One region of the Paenibacillus sp. Y301 genome, then DNA from elsewhere that is predicted to be linked to it. Evidence: riboswitches for the same ligand, from Rfam matches in the RefSeq annotation. Region 1 holds a riboswitch; the other holds the start of a gene.

Evidence for each region. Region 1 has a riboswitch for cobalamin ahead of AC1D69_RS07080 (S-layer homology domain-containing protein). Riboswitches for the same ligand answer to the same signal wherever they lie in the genome.
Region 2: linked by a shared signal. The riboswitch ahead of AC1D69_RS09325 (anaerobic ribonucleoside triphosphate reductase) and the one ahead of AC1D69_RS07080 (S-layer homology domain-containing protein) in region 1 are both predicted to bind cobalamin.

Annotation. Positions count from the first base shown of each region.
Region 1 covers NZ_JCAIUL010000003.1:141,079-149,480, reverse strand. Annotated here, with positions in the region: gene AC1D69_RS07080 (S-layer homology domain-containing protein) at 1-3,735, opposite strand, end outside; cobalamin riboswitch at 3,894-4,092, opposite strand; gene AC1D69_RS07075 (alpha/beta hydrolase) at 4,210-5,028, opposite strand; gene AC1D69_RS07070 (alpha/beta hydrolase) at 5,018-5,776, opposite strand; gene AC1D69_RS07065 (FecCD family ABC transporter permease) at 5,831-6,859, opposite strand; gene AC1D69_RS07060 (FecCD family ABC transporter permease) at 6,852-7,868, opposite strand; gene AC1D69_RS07055 (ABC transporter substrate-binding protein) at 7,865-8,402, opposite strand, start outside.
Region 2 covers NZ_JCAIUL010000004.1:179,544-187,945, forward strand. Annotated here, with positions in the region: gene AC1D69_RS09310 (ribonucleotide-diphosphate reductase subunit beta) at 1-865, opposite strand, end outside; gene AC1D69_RS09315 (ribonucleoside-diphosphate reductase subunit alpha) at 1,294-3,627, opposite strand; gene nrdG (anaerobic ribonucleoside-triphosphate reductase activating protein) at 3,679-4,179, opposite strand; gene AC1D69_RS09325 (anaerobic ribonucleoside triphosphate reductase) at 4,176-6,149, opposite strand; cobalamin riboswitch at 6,330-6,589, opposite strand; gene AC1D69_RS09330 (MTH1187 family thiamine-binding protein) at 6,815-7,117, shown strand; tRNA gene AC1D69_RS09335 (tRNA-Thr) at 7,192-7,263, shown strand; gene AC1D69_RS09340 (hypothetical protein) at 7,510-8,402, shown strand, end outside.

The DNA.
Region 1 (8,402 bases):
GTCAATTGGAGACTTTCCATTCTTTATAAATCTGGAGTCACTGTCAGGATCTATACCAAGACTAGTTAAAGCTACAATGACCTGAGCAATACTCTCAGAGTTCACAGAGCCCCAGCTGGTGTAACCCCCATCCGTCGTCTGAGCTTTGGACAACCAGGCAACGCCGCGATCCACAGCAGCTTTTACATCTGAACGTGTTGCATAATACGGCGTAAGCCCTTGAATGGCCATGGCAGTGATATCCGCATCGGATACATCAGGGCTATCACCTAATGCCCATCCACCTCCATTAATCTCTCTTTTCAATATAAAATCAATGAGCATGTCTCTTGTTGTCTGCATCTTAACACCTGTAACCGTTGGTATTTCATAATGATTACTATCCAGGGCAATAAGCGCAAAGATAGGTCCATTAATCCCCTGTTTAATTAAGGTGTCGAAATCTGCGAGAGGTTTTCTTAAGTTATATCCCGCTACATCGTCAATATCTCTACCGACAGAAGTTAACGCTAGAATTACTCTGTCATACTCCGTATATTTTACATTGTGCAGTTTTCCTGATTTTTCATTTAGTATTTTTACCACATTGGCATAGTATTTCGCGTAATAGGCATCCGGAACTGACACACCCGAACGTGCTAATCCGAATACCGTCCAATCCCCACCAACACTAGCTATAACAGGATCAGTAACTGCCTTTTGCAAAAAAGCTGCTGTGTCTTGAATCGTTTCCTTAACTTTTTGATGTTCTACCTTACCTACGACTACATCCGATCCCTTATTTCCATTCTTATAGTCATAAGCCCTAGTAGCAACTACCGCTGCCATCTCTCTTGTTACGAAATCTTTGGGTCTGAATTGACTATCACTACCCACCATTAATTCTAGTGCATTAATAGTCTCCACATCTGTTCTAGCCCAAGCGGATACACTATTGAAATCTTTGAGTTGCGTTGTTAACTTCGTAGGGTTAATTCCCAGCGCTCTTACAATTGTTGCTGCCATTTGCTCCCGGGTAATCTTATCGGTGGGATTAAATTCATGATTAAAGCCTGTAATGAATCCTGCTTTATAAGCCGCATTAACATAAGGATAGAACCAATCATCTGTAGCAACATCCTTGAAGCTAATACTTTTGTCTACTGTTAGATCAAGTCCGAGAACTGTCGCTATTATTTTGGTAAACTCTGCTCTTGTAATGTTAGATTTCGGATTAAACTTCCCATTATTCCCTTGAATAAACCCGTTCTGCGTTGCCACACCAATAGCTTCATACGCCCATAAGGAGATGACATTGGCATCTGTATATATTTTTTTCAAATCTATTGGGTTTACCACATCAACAGGATTCACCACATTAAATTTGCTAACGGTATACGACACAAAGGTTGTCATCACATTTGTTTTTAAATAGAGATCGTTGCCCTTAATAAAGGAATAAGTTTGCTTCACATTCCCTTTTGTCGCTTGGATCCCGTTCTCTTCCGTGTTATACATCGTAATTGGTGTAAATGTATTGCCTTCTATGAACCCTGGAAGTTGCTCTTTGCCACCTTTGAAGATAAAGGTAACAGGTTTATCAAATAGCGCTTGATTAGAACCATTTCCCATCACGAAGACTTGATTCAATTTTTCTAACTTTTCATTTTCTTTCAGTGTTCCTTTAATAAGATTTGGTATGGTTGTAGTGTTCGTGTCAGCTGATGTCATAAGTTCAATCTTAGGATCTCCCGTTTTCAGTTGAGTTCCTTTCTCGATAACAACCGATGTATCCCCTTTTACTACCGTAATCATTGGAATATCGTCTTTGACATCTGCTACATTAAGCAACACTTTCGATTGAACATTTGGAATGTTAATCGTGATATTCGTGGTATTTTTAAGTTCCTTTAATATGTTCAGCGTATAGTCCATGGAGATATCCTTAGGCACATTGATAACTGGTGTTTTGTCATCAGATTGAATAACGATTCCTTGAACTACCGATAGTTGACCTTCGGAAGTCTGATCCCATTGGCTAAGGTCTTCACCTAAATCTGTACCTAGATCAGTCGTATAACGCCATTGTACATAATCCCCATCATTCAAAATATATTGACTCGCTCCATAGTTGGGATACCAGCCGTTGACATTATACATCCAGCCACTGCCGCTACCATGGTCAAATTCTCCATCACCCGCAATGGATTCCATATAGATACTTCCATATTTTTCAGTCCAAGAAAAATTGTAACCTATATTACGTTTATCAAGCACTCTTTTTAATACGGTCCAAGCCGTGTCACCCGGTTGTAATTCAACTCTTATAGCTGCAACAACATCGCCCTTGTTTATCGTAAGCTTATCTACAGATAGAGTTACATAAGATTTCAGTTCAGGAGTTGGTGTTACCGGTGGTACTTCTGGTGTTACTGGCGGTACCTCTGGTGTTACCGGTGGTACTTCTGGTGTTACTGGCGGTACCTCTGGTGTTACAGGCGGCACTTCTGGTGTCACTGGCGGCACTTCTGGTGTCACTGGTGGCACTTCTGGTGTTGCCGGTGGCACCTCTGGTGTTGCCGGTGGCAATTCCGGTTGTTTCCCTTGTACATCTGTCATATCATAGAGACCTTGTTGACCATTCACAAATCGATCATAGGCCACTAGAGCAAAAGTACCTTGGTCCGTAGCCATACCGTCTACTTTACCCGCTACAGCCCCACCATTACCTGATGCTCCCGGTTTAACGTGCATAAACCCGCCTTCAGGAACAGCAAATGATAGCAAGGCATCTATAGTAGAATAGCCATTTTTAATAAACCTTGAATCCGTATGTGGATCGATACCTAGACCCGTTAAAGCTACAACAACCTGTGCAATACTTTCGCTATTAATACTTCCCCAACTTGCATAGCCACCCTCATCTTTTTGCGCTTGGGATAACCATACAATCGCTCGATCCACTGCCTCTTTTACATCTTGACGCGTCTCATAATATGGCGTAAGTCCTTGTATTGCCATTCCGGTGACATCAGGATCTGGAACTTTACCGCTTAATGCCCATCCTCCACCACTAATCTCTTTTGCCAAAATATAATCGATCAGCATATCTCGCGTAGTCTGTGTTTTTACACCTGCAACGATCGGTATATCATAATGATTACTGTCTAGTGCTATAAGAGCAAAAATGGGTCCATTAATACCTTGTTTAATAACTGTGCTGTAATCAGCTAGCTTTTCAAGTTGATTGTAACCACCCACATCGATAACACCTTTACCAATAGAGGTTAATCCCAATATTACCCTTGAATGCTCTGTATATTTCACTTTATGTAGTACGCCATTCGCATTCTGCAATACTTTAACAACATTGTTGTAGTAGTTCTCGTAATAGTCATCAGGAACGGTATAATTAGCTCTTGCTAAAGAAAGGATAGACCATTCTCCGCCGCCTGTTCCAAGGGTAGGGTTAGTTACAGTTTTAAGAATATAAGCTAGATTGTTATCTAACTGTTCTTTTGCTGATAGAGTAGCGTTTAAAGTGCTTTGTACACTTAACCTATTCATCTTGGGTATGAAATCTGTGTATACATCACTTGTTACAGCTGTTTGATCGCTGAAATAATCTCCATTTGTTAATGAATTACTAGATTCTGCACCCCCCGTATCCGCATAAGACACGGTCATACTGGTTGCAACCGTAGATATAAATATACCTACGATTAGTAACCAAGCTATGAATTTATTATTTCTCATTTGTATCATCTCCCTTTCATTTCACTCAAATTAGCAACCTTCTGTAGAACTAACACAACAAAAAAACCTCTCAACTAGAAAAGTTAAGAGGTTTATATATAGTAAACAGCTAAAAATTAGCATGCACTAATAAACACCTTCTATCCATCGTAGAGTTAATGGTGTAACAAAAACAGGCAGGTATTCTGGCTTAAGTATCAACACCCTTACACCCTTCCCAGTTTCCCAGTGGTTTCTTGTAAGGACTCCTCTATTACAGCGGCGGGACCGCGTGGGATTTACACCCACTTCCCTTTTAACCAATTCATGTTCAGTTCGACGAACTGCATAATTGGCACCTGTTTCTAATATTCAATTCTTGAACATCATATCTAATATAGGCTCTTTTGTCATGTTAATATTTTCATTCTTAAATTAAAACAGAGCTGACTTCTGGTAAGTACAGGAATCAGCTCTCTTCTTAGATGCTATATATTATCGATGATTCCTATTTTCTGCAAAACGTATCGCCCTACCAATCAGAGGAGCCATAATTGAAAGGTGCCCTTCATCTTCGAAGCAGCGATGCTCAACGTGGAAGCCAGGAATGTCTGCCTGACTCAAGCGTTCATACATGAGCCTTGCATCCTGAATCATATGAGGTTTCTCTTGGCTCCCTACACCGATATAGAGTGACGATTTCAAAGGAGTAAGCTGTGCACTCTCGCTCAGATTATCCACATAAGGGACGATATATCCATTCTTCCACCAGATCGACGGACTACCCGCAACATAATTTTGAAAAGCTTCGCCCTTCATAAACAATGTATACAAGACAAAAAATCCACCGAGCGAATGTCCAAACAACGTTTGTTGATCTCGATTAATTGCATATATTTGTTCAATGAAAGGTTTAAGTTCTTGTTCTATGAACAATAAGAAACGTTCTGCACCTCCCGTTACTGGCCAAGGTGAATCGTCCTTACGCGGAGGTAATTCATCATCACTCGCATAGATGGTATAATCATTAAATCTTCGTGGTGTATCGAGTGGTTGATCCGTATCATAACCGATGCCAACCACTATAGATGGCTCTATCCGATAAGGTCCCATACTGAGCAGGCGAACTGTCTCGGTCATCGTACCAAAGGCTGCATTACCATCTAACATATAAATAACGGGAAATCCATTCTCCGGAGCTATCGTTGGTGGTACCCAGATCATCACTCGGTAATGTTCACCTGCATCACTGGTCAGATTCCATTGCTCTGCTCCTGGGATCGTGAAGGTTGAGCGTATAGGATTATCGTTCATCTATGATCTCTCCTTCACTAAATAACCTCATCATTCCTCTAATAAAATAAGGTGTGAAGAAGAAATCGTCATGAGTACCTCTCGGATCGGTTTCAAATGTCAGTTGATCTGGTGGAAAACCCTTATCGAGCAATAGGGCATGTGCTTCCTTCGTATGCATGACCATGCCGCGTTGTATATTCGTCTTGTAGATCCCTTCCAGCTCCCCGACATACATATATATGCGATGATTTGTCGCTGAAATGGTCTCCTTATCCATAAATGACAGAACATTTTCATACCAGAAGGAAGCCGAGATGAGTGCAATTTTTCCAAACACTTGAGGGTATTGGTAGTAAGCATACATGGAGACAAGACCGCCCAAGGAACAACCTGCAATCCCTGTATGCTCAGGTCCTGACATCGTTCGATAATTAGCATCTATATACGGTATAATTTCATGGACAAGAACCTTTAAATATTCCTGTGCTCCCCCACCGAAATCTTGCAAGCCCGGTACAAGTGATGGCGCTTCCCATGGTGTATAATCCATACTGCGATTATGCGGCTTTATCCCTACAAAGATTATTTCGGGTAGTTGCTTGGTCATTACTAAATGGTCAATATAATTGAATCCTCCGAGTACAACTTCCCCCTCATCCTGTACATAGACAACGGGATAATGCTTCTTACCTTTACCATAGGATAGAGGTAGATAAATGATAAGCTCATATCCTGCTGAAAGCTCCGTTCTGTGTCTTCCATTCATGATTGACACCCTCCCTATCTAAAGATCTGTGTGAGATTTGACGTGATCGAAAGGTTATTTTCTTCTTCCCCGATAGAGCTGAAATAGAAAATAAGGAACGCCAATAATAGAAACAACAATACCTACCGGAAGTTGTGCAGGTGCAAATATGGTCTTTCCAATGAAATCTCCGACGATGACCATCAACATTCCAATTACACCACATGCGGGTACGATATATTTGTAATGAATTCCAACCAAGCGCCTAGCAATATGTGGGGCAATTAAACCAACAAAACTAATACTTCCAGAGACAGCAACACACGCACTAATTAATCCAACACAGCACAACAACAGAATTTGTCTTTCCCTTTGCGCGTGAACGCCTAATCCCTTCACACTCATTTCACCTAATTGCATGAGATCAAGAATATGCGCTTTTTTCCATATTACCGGTACCAAAATCAGAATCCAGGGTAGTGTCGTAACAACATGCTTCCAATTCGCACTATAAATACTACCCGATAGCCATACGGTAGCCATTTCGAAATCCTGTGGACTCATTTTTAATGAAATATACATTGTAAGTGAACCAAAACCCGAACCAAGTGCAATGCCGACCAAAATTAATCGCTGTGGATCTAATTCACCGTTATGCTTAGCAAACATATACAACAGGATAACAGCCGCGATTCCCCCGATCCAACCGAACATCGGCATGGTCATTACCGTCAACCAGCTAGGACCCTTAATCGTACCATGGAACAAGAACATGCCCAGTACAACCGAAGTTCCAGCCGCTGCATGAATGCCTAGAATACCTGGATCAGCGAGCGGATTTTTGGTTATTCCCTGAAGCACGGCACCCGATATCCCCAAGCCGAAGCCTACCAACGCACCAATAAGTATACGTGGAAGTCGAAAATCAAAAATGACAAGATCATGTTCCCGCGTTGAATCGATTCGTAGCAGAGTACGAATAACATCTGTAGCAGATAGATCGAAGGCTCCATTCGTGAGACTCACATATATGCCACAGACGATCAAAATACAAGTTACAAGAATAACGCTCCAGAAACGTCTTACCTGTGAGGTTTTATTCACGTTGCTTCCCTCCTCCTTTTGTCTTAATTAAGTAGAGGAAATAGGGCACACCGAATAGTGCTGTTACAACACCCACTGGCGTTTCGAACGGATAATTCACGAAACGACTGATGAGATCACACCATGCAAGAAATAGCGCACCGATTAAAGCACTATATGGGATAATCCGCCGATAATTTTGTCCGATGATAAAACGTGTAATATGCGGAATAATTAACCCGATAAAAGCTATCTTTCCTGCGATCGCTACAGAGATACCCGTCAATAGGATAACACTCACCATCGTTAATGCTTTGATCATAAAAATATTTACACCTAGTCCGGTCGCCATCTCATCACCAAAAGACAACGCTGTGATCCAACGAGCCACTACAAATGCGATCGCAAGACCCACAATTGCAAATGGAATAGCCAGCTTGATGATTGTTGGATCCATCTGATGTAGACGTGCATTGTACCAGAAACTAATATTCTGAGACACTTGAAAATAGGTAGACAACGCTTGTGAGACTGCGCTTAAAAAAGTACCAATAATTGTACCCAACACCGCCAGTGTAATGGGAGACATGCCACCCGGTAACAGTCGGGCCATACCAAACACAAGAAAGGCTCCAAATGCTGAGCCTATCAAGGAATACAGAATCATAGATATAGAGGAACTACCTGGCACGAAGATCATGCATAGCGTAATCACGAATGCAGAACCATCTGATACCCCCATAATTTCAGGGGATGCAAGGTAATTCCTTGTCATCCCTTGCATCAATGCACCGGATACAGCTAAAAATGCACCTATGAGCAATGCTCCAACTACACGTGGAATTCTGGAAGTACGGATAATCAGATGATCGATATTTTCAGCATCATAATGGAAGATCGCATTGGTTACCGTCTCAGTATCAATAGATTTCGTTCCATAAAGTATCGATGCAATCATCGTAAAGATAATGAGAACAATCCCTAATCCTATAAACGTAGCAGATCTGATTCTTGTGTCCGGACGTATCATTCAACAAGCTTATCCAACATTGCATTTAAGAATTGCTTCCGGCTCCAGGCAGGACCACCCTCAGAAAGTGGATCAATCAAGTTTACGTATACATGTTCTTCTTTAACCGCAGTTATCTTTTGGATAATAGGGTTATCAAGAACATCGTCTAGCGTATTCAATGCATCCGGATTCTCATCTGTAGAGAATTGAATCAATACGTAGTCTGGATTCATCATGGCCAGTTGTTCAACAGATACCGCCTCCTGAGACTTAGAAGCTGCTACCATTTCTGGCACACTCAGACCAAGATCTCCATACAAGATCGGATTTACAAATATAGTCGGTGAATACATGAATATTTGACCCGCACGAACACGAAGTGCTACGACTTGCTTATCACTCAACTTGTTCGACAACGTCGATTTAGCCGACTCAACATCCTTTTTATATTTAGCGATTTCTTGTTCAGCCTGCTCACGCTTCCCTGACAAGTCTCCCATTAGGAGTAGATTATCCTCCCAGTCTGTTGCAATGTTCGATACCCGAATCGTA
Region 2 (8,402 bases), on a different contig from region 1:
TAAGACGTTTGTTCGCTGTATATTTGATATAATCCTCAAGCTCATTTAGATCGATACCAGCTACGTTAACGAGTGTGTAATGTGCCCAATTGGTCTCTAATTGAACAGCTTCATCAATAGTCTTGTAGACATAGTCCATGTTTTCTTTGGTGTTGAGCTCTGGGAAATCAACGAGCAGCTGTTTGAACACCTCTGCGAAGAAATAGCAGTGTTGATTCTCATCGCGTTGAATATAGGAGATCATCTGGCTTGTACCCATCATTTTCTGATCACGTGCCAAGTTGTAGAAGAAGGCAAATGTACTGTAAAAGAAAATACCTTCAAGAATCAAATCCGCTACCATAGCATGGAAAAATGTCTGTGGCGTCTGTTCATTGCGGAAGCTTTGATAAATATCTGAAATGAAACGATTGCGTTCAAGAAGAACCGGATCATGTTTCCAATATTCAAAAATTTCTTTCTGCTCTTGATCCGACACAATGGATGAAAGGACATAGGAATACGATTGATTATGGACAACTTCTTGTTGACCAATAATAGCCGAAATGGCTTCTAAAGATGAGTCCGTGAAATAACGTTTCACATCTCCTACAAACATCGTCTGCATAGAATCTAACACAGCAAGTAGTGAAATATTAATCTTGAAGACGCGTTGCTCTTCAGGATCCAATCTTGCGAATTGCTGTGCATCCTTGGACATCGGAATTTCATCTGCAATCCAGTGATTCAATAATAGTACCTTATAAAGTTTATACATATGAGGCATACGGATATCGTTCCAGTTCAGAATACCTGAACATTCACCTTCGATAATCCGTGTAGATTGATTGGGTGCTTCCGTATTGAAAATTTGTTGCAATTTCATATCTATATACTCCTTCATAAATATTTCTGGGTTGACCCCTTTCCGCATTTGCGAAGCAAACAGGAGGGATGGAGCTAAGTGTTAACGCTATAGGCTCGCTCTTATCTGTGTGATTTCCCGCATTTGCGGAGCAAACAGGAGGGGTTTAATCACTTCCCGCATTTGCGGAGCAAACAGGACCTGTAGCTCGAGGATGCCGAGAGCTACTCACTCTCTTCTCGCATTAGAGCGGGTCCCCGCTAACGCATTCGCGAAGCGAACAGGGGGACCAAACGCTCCTACCACGAAACGATCCTCACACAATGCTCCTAATTCTCTCGTTCCACCAAAAATTTTCAGGTGTCCAGAGGGCAGAGCCCTTGGGGCCCTCCCTTGGCAAGGGAGGGTTTGGGAGGGATCGAAAGGGGTTGGTCAAGGGAGCCAATCCCTTACGATGAGCAACTCTCACAATCATCAATCGTCAACGCCCGGCTTCTTACATAATAAGTTGATTTCATTCCTGCTTTCCAAGCATGAATATGCAAGGATAGGAAGTCCGTTGCCTTAATATCTGGACGAACATATAGATTGAAGCTTTGTCCTTGATCGACATGACGCTGGCGTGCAGAAGCCATGTTGATGGACCAATGTTGGTCTATATTAAATGCTGTTTTGTAGTACCACATCGTCTTATCAGATAGGTCTGGTGCAGGATTAGCAATCTTGTACGTTGTTTTCTCTTCATAAGATAGCAACTCATACAATGGATCAATGCTGGCTGTAGAGCCGGCAATAATAGAAGTAGAACCATTCGGTGCAATCGCGAACATCCAGGCATTACGTACACCATTCTGTTGTACTTCTTGTTGTAGATCTTGCCATTGGGAAGTCGTTACGAACTGACCTTCATGTTGTCCGTCTGTGTAACCACGTTGTGTGAAATAGTGACCACTTTCCCAATCAGAACCTTTGAATTTCGGATAATGACCCTTTTCTTTAGACAATTCCATGCTGGAACGAACAAGTAAATAGTTGATTTTCTCATAAAGATTATCGTTATAAGTGACAGCTTCATCGGATTCCCAACGAATACCTTCGAGTGCAAGTAAATGATGAAGCCCGAAAGTTCCTAGACCAATGGCGCGATATTGACTGTTTGTATATTGCGCTTGAAGGACTTCAATATTATTGATGTCGATGACATTATCAAGCATACGTACTTGAATAGGAACGAGTCGATCCAATACACCAGCTGGAACAGCACGTGCCAAGTGAATGGAGTTCAGATTACAAACGACGAAATCACCAGGGATTTTGGAGATAATAATCCGAGTCTGGCCGTCTTTCGTAACCAATTCTTCCTTTTCCACAACCGTAGCGGATTGATTCTGCATAATTTCTGTACATAGGTTGGAGGAATAGACCATACCATGTGCACGATTGGGGTTAGCCCGGTTAACGGTATCACGGTAGAACATATATGGCGTACCAGTCTCAAGCTGCGATTTCATGACACGTTTCATAATATCGATGGCAGGGACGGTAATACGAGACAATAAAGGATGATTCACAGCTTCTTCATATTTATCACTGAACGAACCTTGTCCAAGACTTTCATCATAGAAATCTTCAAGGCCAAGAGGGCGACCGTTGTTGTCTGTCCAACCCATCACTTTCTTAACTTCATGAGGACAGAATAGGTTCCACATTCCGCGATTCTCTACAGCACTCATGAACAAGTCAGGAATACAAATACCGTGGAATACATCGTGCGCTCTCATACGCTCGTCCCCGTTATTTAATTTGAGGTCAAGGAATGCTAGGATATCTTTATGGAACACATCGATATAGACGGCGATTGCACCTTTACGTGTACCTAACTGATCTACACTAACAGCCGTATTGTTTAATTGGCGTATCCAAGGAATAATTCCTGAACTTGTGTTCTTATGTCCGCGAATATCTGAACCACGTGCTCTAACTTTACCAAGGTAGACACCGATCCCACCGCCCATTTTGCTAAGACGAGCTGTATCTGTGTTAGAATCGAAGATTCCCTCTAAAGAGTCATCTACCGTATCAATGAAACAACTGGATAGTTGTCCAGCTACTTTTTTACCTGCATTCGACATGGTTGGTGTGGCAGCAGTCATATAGAGATTGCTCATAGCCCAATAAGATTCTTTGACAAGCTCCATACGTCTCTCAGCAGGCTCTTTGTGCATAAGGAACATCGCAATGATCATGTATCTTTCCTGCGGAAGTTCCATCACATGTCCATCAAAGTCTGTTGTAAGGTAACGTTCTGTTAATGTTAAGAGTCCAATATAATCGAATAGAAGATCGCGCTTGTAGTCAATAAGTTCAGCAAGTTCTTCGATCTGTTCTTTTGTATAGTATTCAAGCAATTCTTCGCGGTATATGCCTTTTTGTACTAAATCTGTGATCAACGGGTAAAGTGCGCCGTATGGCTCATCTGCATATGATTTATAGCGACGATGATGTGCAGCTTTTTTATATAAAGAAGTAAGTAGGGAACGAGCCGCAGCAAACTTCCAATTCGGTTCTTCTTTGGTGACAAGCTCTAAGGATGACATCGTAAAAGCATTGCTAATGTCTTCTCCTGTCACTTCATCACGGCGTAGCTTAGATAGTACCCCTCGGATTAATTGTTCCTTATTAAGCATTTCCAATCCTTCTAGCAGGCGATCTGCATAGACGGAGAGACGTTGCTCATCAAAGGCAAGTTGGCGATTATTTGGTTTAACGACGGATTGTGGCATAGGTAGGGGTCTTCCTTTCAATATATGTTTTTCAATTTTGAATATTTAAAATTACAACTGCATAGCATCTTCGTGGCTCAAATTTGCCTGAATATCTATAATACGCTGATTTGAACTTCCACGATAGGGGAGAGTGATATTTTTTAAAGATTCTATATAAGGACCATCGATGACGACTTGGCATTTCCGAAGTAGACGGTATTCTGCTGATTCAGGTTGTGCTATAAGATCCTCATATATATAGCCTGTATAGATCCACACAGAGAAGTTAGGAAGAGACTCCCGAACTTTATCGATAAAATGAGCAGCCTCATCAGCAGAGAAGAAAGGATCTCCTCCAGCTAATGTCATGCCTTCAAGTAACGGATTATTAACCATTTCAGTAATGATCTCTTGTTGACGTTGTTCCGTAAAAGGTTCTCCGTAGTTGAAATTCCACGTTTCCGGATTGAAGCAACCTGCACATCGATGACGACACCCACTTAGAAAGATGACGGTGCGTAGGCCATCACCTTCATTAATGGACTCAGGATAGTAGCCACAAATATTCATTGGTGTTTGACCCGATCTTGTACTTCGGCTTGCTTAGCTGCGTTAAAACGAGTCTGATAGTCACCCGTTAGGTAGCCGGTTACCCGGCGTAAGCGATACATAGGGATGTCTGATTCATGAGTTCCACATTGCGGACAAGTATCTCCGATGATGCCTTCATAGTGGCATGATCCGCAACGATCAATTGGATGATTAATACTGAAATAGCTGATATTCTGTTGTAATGCATATTGCACTATTTTGAGAAAAGCACTCGGGTTGCTGCGTACATTTCCATCTAATTCAACATAAGAGATGGCACCTGCATTGCATAATTCATGAAAAGGAGCTTCAAGTGAAATTTTACGTGCAGCCGGTAGCTTATAATACACCGGAACATGAAAAGAATTCGTATAATATTCACGATCCGTTACACCCGGAATGGAACCAAATACTTCTCGATCCTTTTTAGTGAATTTACCTGACAATCCTTCAGCTGGAGTGGCCATCAAAGTGATGTTAAGGTCATATTCCTCACTCTTATCATCACAATAACGACGCATCGAAGAGATCAGAGCTAACGCCTTAGCATACACTTCATCGCTCTCAGCATGGTGTTTACCATACATAGATTTCATACATTCGGCCAGACCAATGAATCCTATGGACAAGCTACCATGTTTCAGGCAATTTTCCACGGTATCGTCAGGATTAAGCTGTTCTCCACCTTCCCAGACTCCTTCACGCATCATGAAGTCGGAGGCTTTGGCAGGTTGTCGAGATTGAATCTTGTAGCGGTGTAGAAGACCATCAAGAGCAATATTTAAGAAATGATATAAATCTTGATAGAACCCTTCTTCATTAGGTGTTGTGCGGCCATTGACCATACCGTGTTGAATGCCTAATTTAACAAGATTAATCGTATTAAAGGAAAGATTGCCCTTACCTGACAAGTGATTACGCCCATGTCGATCTGCAAGAACGCGAGTGCGACAACCCATTGTAGCAAATTCGGTGTTAGGATCAGTCGGATCATAATACTGCAAGTTGAAAGGAGCATCAATGTTAGCGAAATTAGGATACAAACGTTTCGTTGAACATTCGATTGCCTTTAAGAAAAGATGATAGTTTGGATCTTCTAGCGATTGATTAATACCCCGTTTACATTTGAAAATTTGAATAGGGAATACAGGTGTTTCTCCATTACCGAGTCCGTTCATTGTTGCGCTGAGTAAGCTGTCAATAATCATGTGTCCCTCAGGGGAGGTGCAGGTGCCATAATTAATACTAGTGAATGGAATCTGCCCACCAGCACGACTAGACATCGTATTTAGATTATGAATTAAACTCTCAGCAGCTTGGAGGCATTCTGTCTTCGTCTCTTGCATGGCAAAAGCGTAAGAATGGGGGTGAGAAACGGATAACGTTATATTATCTATAGTGATGTCTTGTTCTTCTATGGAATGATTCTCATTGAAGTATTGTACCCCTTTATTAAAATGCTTCGCAAATGACATGGCGACATATGGAGCCAAATCATGATCCAATTTGCTCCCTGAAACTCCACCATATTGAGAATTCTGCTGACATTGAAATATTATCGCAACTAAGGCCATAGCGGTTGAGATCGACTTCGGGGAACGGACGCTGCCGCTTCCTGTACTAAAGCCTCGCGCTAGGAGTTTGTCGAATGGGATGAAGATACAATTCGTACTTCCTACCGCATATTGATCAAGGTCGTGCACATATAGATCATTATGATCCACAGCAGCCATGAGTTGTTCAGGTAATATGTAATATCTGGCGTACCATTTAGCATATTCGCTACCGAATTTACCTATTTTCCCTGAAAAGCTTTCTCCATTCAGGTTGGCGTTCTCACGTAGCATCTCTACATTAAGACTCTCTGAAATATCGTGCCCAAGACTTGCTACCTCTCGTAACATTACCTCTGCTTCAGAGGTGCGATTTCTTGATTCCATAAGTACCATTGAACTGATTCCACCCTTCGGTTAAGAAATGCCATGATTGTCGCGTCATGTTGTATTCCATCTGACAATCCATCAGACAAAAAAAGCACTCCTAGGAGGTTGCTCAGGACATGCTACTATATTCTCCTGGTTACAAAACCGAAGTGAAAAGTAACAATTCCTATGTCCTCGTAGGATTTGTTGAATTATGTCGAACAGGCAGGTCTCCTGACTCTCCCAAGTAAACGACCCTTGTCCATTTAGGGGGTATTCGTTTAAGCGACACTAGCGCCTTCCCATAAGTTTGTGCTCACAGTGGCAATTGCCGTGTCTATTGGTCTGCAATATGCAGGTCAATTCTTGAGTTACAGTGGCGGGACCGTGATGGATTTGCACCATTCTTCCCTTTTAAGATCCGTATGTGATGTACCAACCGGATCACCTGTTTTTACTATATTTAGTATTGTTATATAAATCTAACCCAATATATTGTGTTTGTAAACAGTCGATTATGAAATAATATCTATAAAAAAGTGTGAAACTTTTCCCAAGCCCGCTACCACTAACCTTTGGAGTGTTTTGATTTGCGATATGAAATTTTTGTGTCTTCATTTTGCTAAATATTTGCGAGTTGGCTAGAATAAGAACATATAAATAATTATAAATAGCTTAGGAGGTATGATGAGATGGCAATAGCTGAAGTTACTATTATTCCGATTGGAACGCAGACGACAAGCCTAAGTGCTTACGTTGCGGATATGCAACGGGTTCTAAAGGAACAGCAAGGTATAACGTATGAACTAACATCCATGAGTACAATTATTGAGGGGCCTCTTGAATTAGTATGGAAAGCTATAGCTACATTACATGAATCTCCATTCCTAGCGGGAGCAGAGCGGGTCTCAACTTCGGTGAAATTGGATGATCGTCGTGATAAATTTTCTTCTAGTGCACAGAAATTACAGTCTGTTCAGGATAAGTTAAAGTAGGATCTATCTACCAGAGCATATAATGTGAATTAGCGGTACAATAATCATTGTGTAAAGGCAAGTTAGGTTCTTAGGCTGGTGTAGCTCAGGGGTAGAGCAACGCACTCGTAACGCGTAGGCCGGGGGTTCAATTCCCTTCACCAGCATTTTTGAGAAGGCTTACGGGGCGCGGTTTTCCGGTTGTGCGGAGATCGCGTTTTATTTATGTCTTTTTATAATGTCCCTATAAGGAGTTTGGAGACTACAGCAATTGGATAAATGAACAACCCTTTTCTGACTAATATTAAACACTCTTTCCCCGCCTCTAGTCCAGTAATTTACTAGTCCACAGACCGGTGTTATTAATTACCTAATATTGTATAATAATGACAACGTAACATCGTGAGACTGAAATGCAGGACTATCAAATGAAGGAGCGATTATTTAATATGGGGATCCATTATAAGCCAATGCTGATTGCAGCATTCGTATTCGTAGGTTTGTTGTCTGGCTGTACGAATAATACCGAAACGATTCAGAGCGGAATTGGTGAAGCAGTAGAAGGGATTAGGGATAAAGTACAAGATACAGCCTTAGATTTGAGTGATGAGTTGAAGAGGAATGGCATTCACCAAGAGATTTCATACACACAAGAGGTGGATAATTCAGTATCGGCACTTCAGGTGGACCATGAGGTAGGTAACATTGTGGTGAAAGGAACTTCTGGTGATAAGATTAACGTGACTGCTACAATTTGGTCTCTAGACAAATCATCCCGTGATGATAAATATCAAGAGATCATGGATCACGCGGAAATTGCTGTCGTTGTAAATGGAGATCAGTTAGAGGTCGTTACACATCCTAAGGGGAATGAGAAGCTTAATATGTGGAAGTGGGCAAAGAAAGAGTATGGATTCTCAAACTTCAGTATTGATTATGTGATAGAGATACCAGATCGGGTTAAAAATTATGACATCTTCAGTGAAGTTGGTGAGATTAATTTAAGTAACCTGAGAGGTGTATATGATGTTCATAATAACGTGGGTTCAGTAAGTATCGAAGGAGCTCACATTGAAGGGAAATCTAGTATAGTATCCGAAACGGGTAGTCTTCAACTGGGTATTGATCAAATGAAAGAAGATAGTAGTCTCAAAGTGAAGACAGAAGTAGGTGCCATTGTTGCGAACCTGGCTGAATCCCTTCAATGTAGTCTGGAGACGAAGACTGAGGTGGGTAGCATCACAGGAGTTTCTAAAGGGAAAAGCGACATCAATGGCGGCGGTCCACTGTTGTCACTAACGTCCTC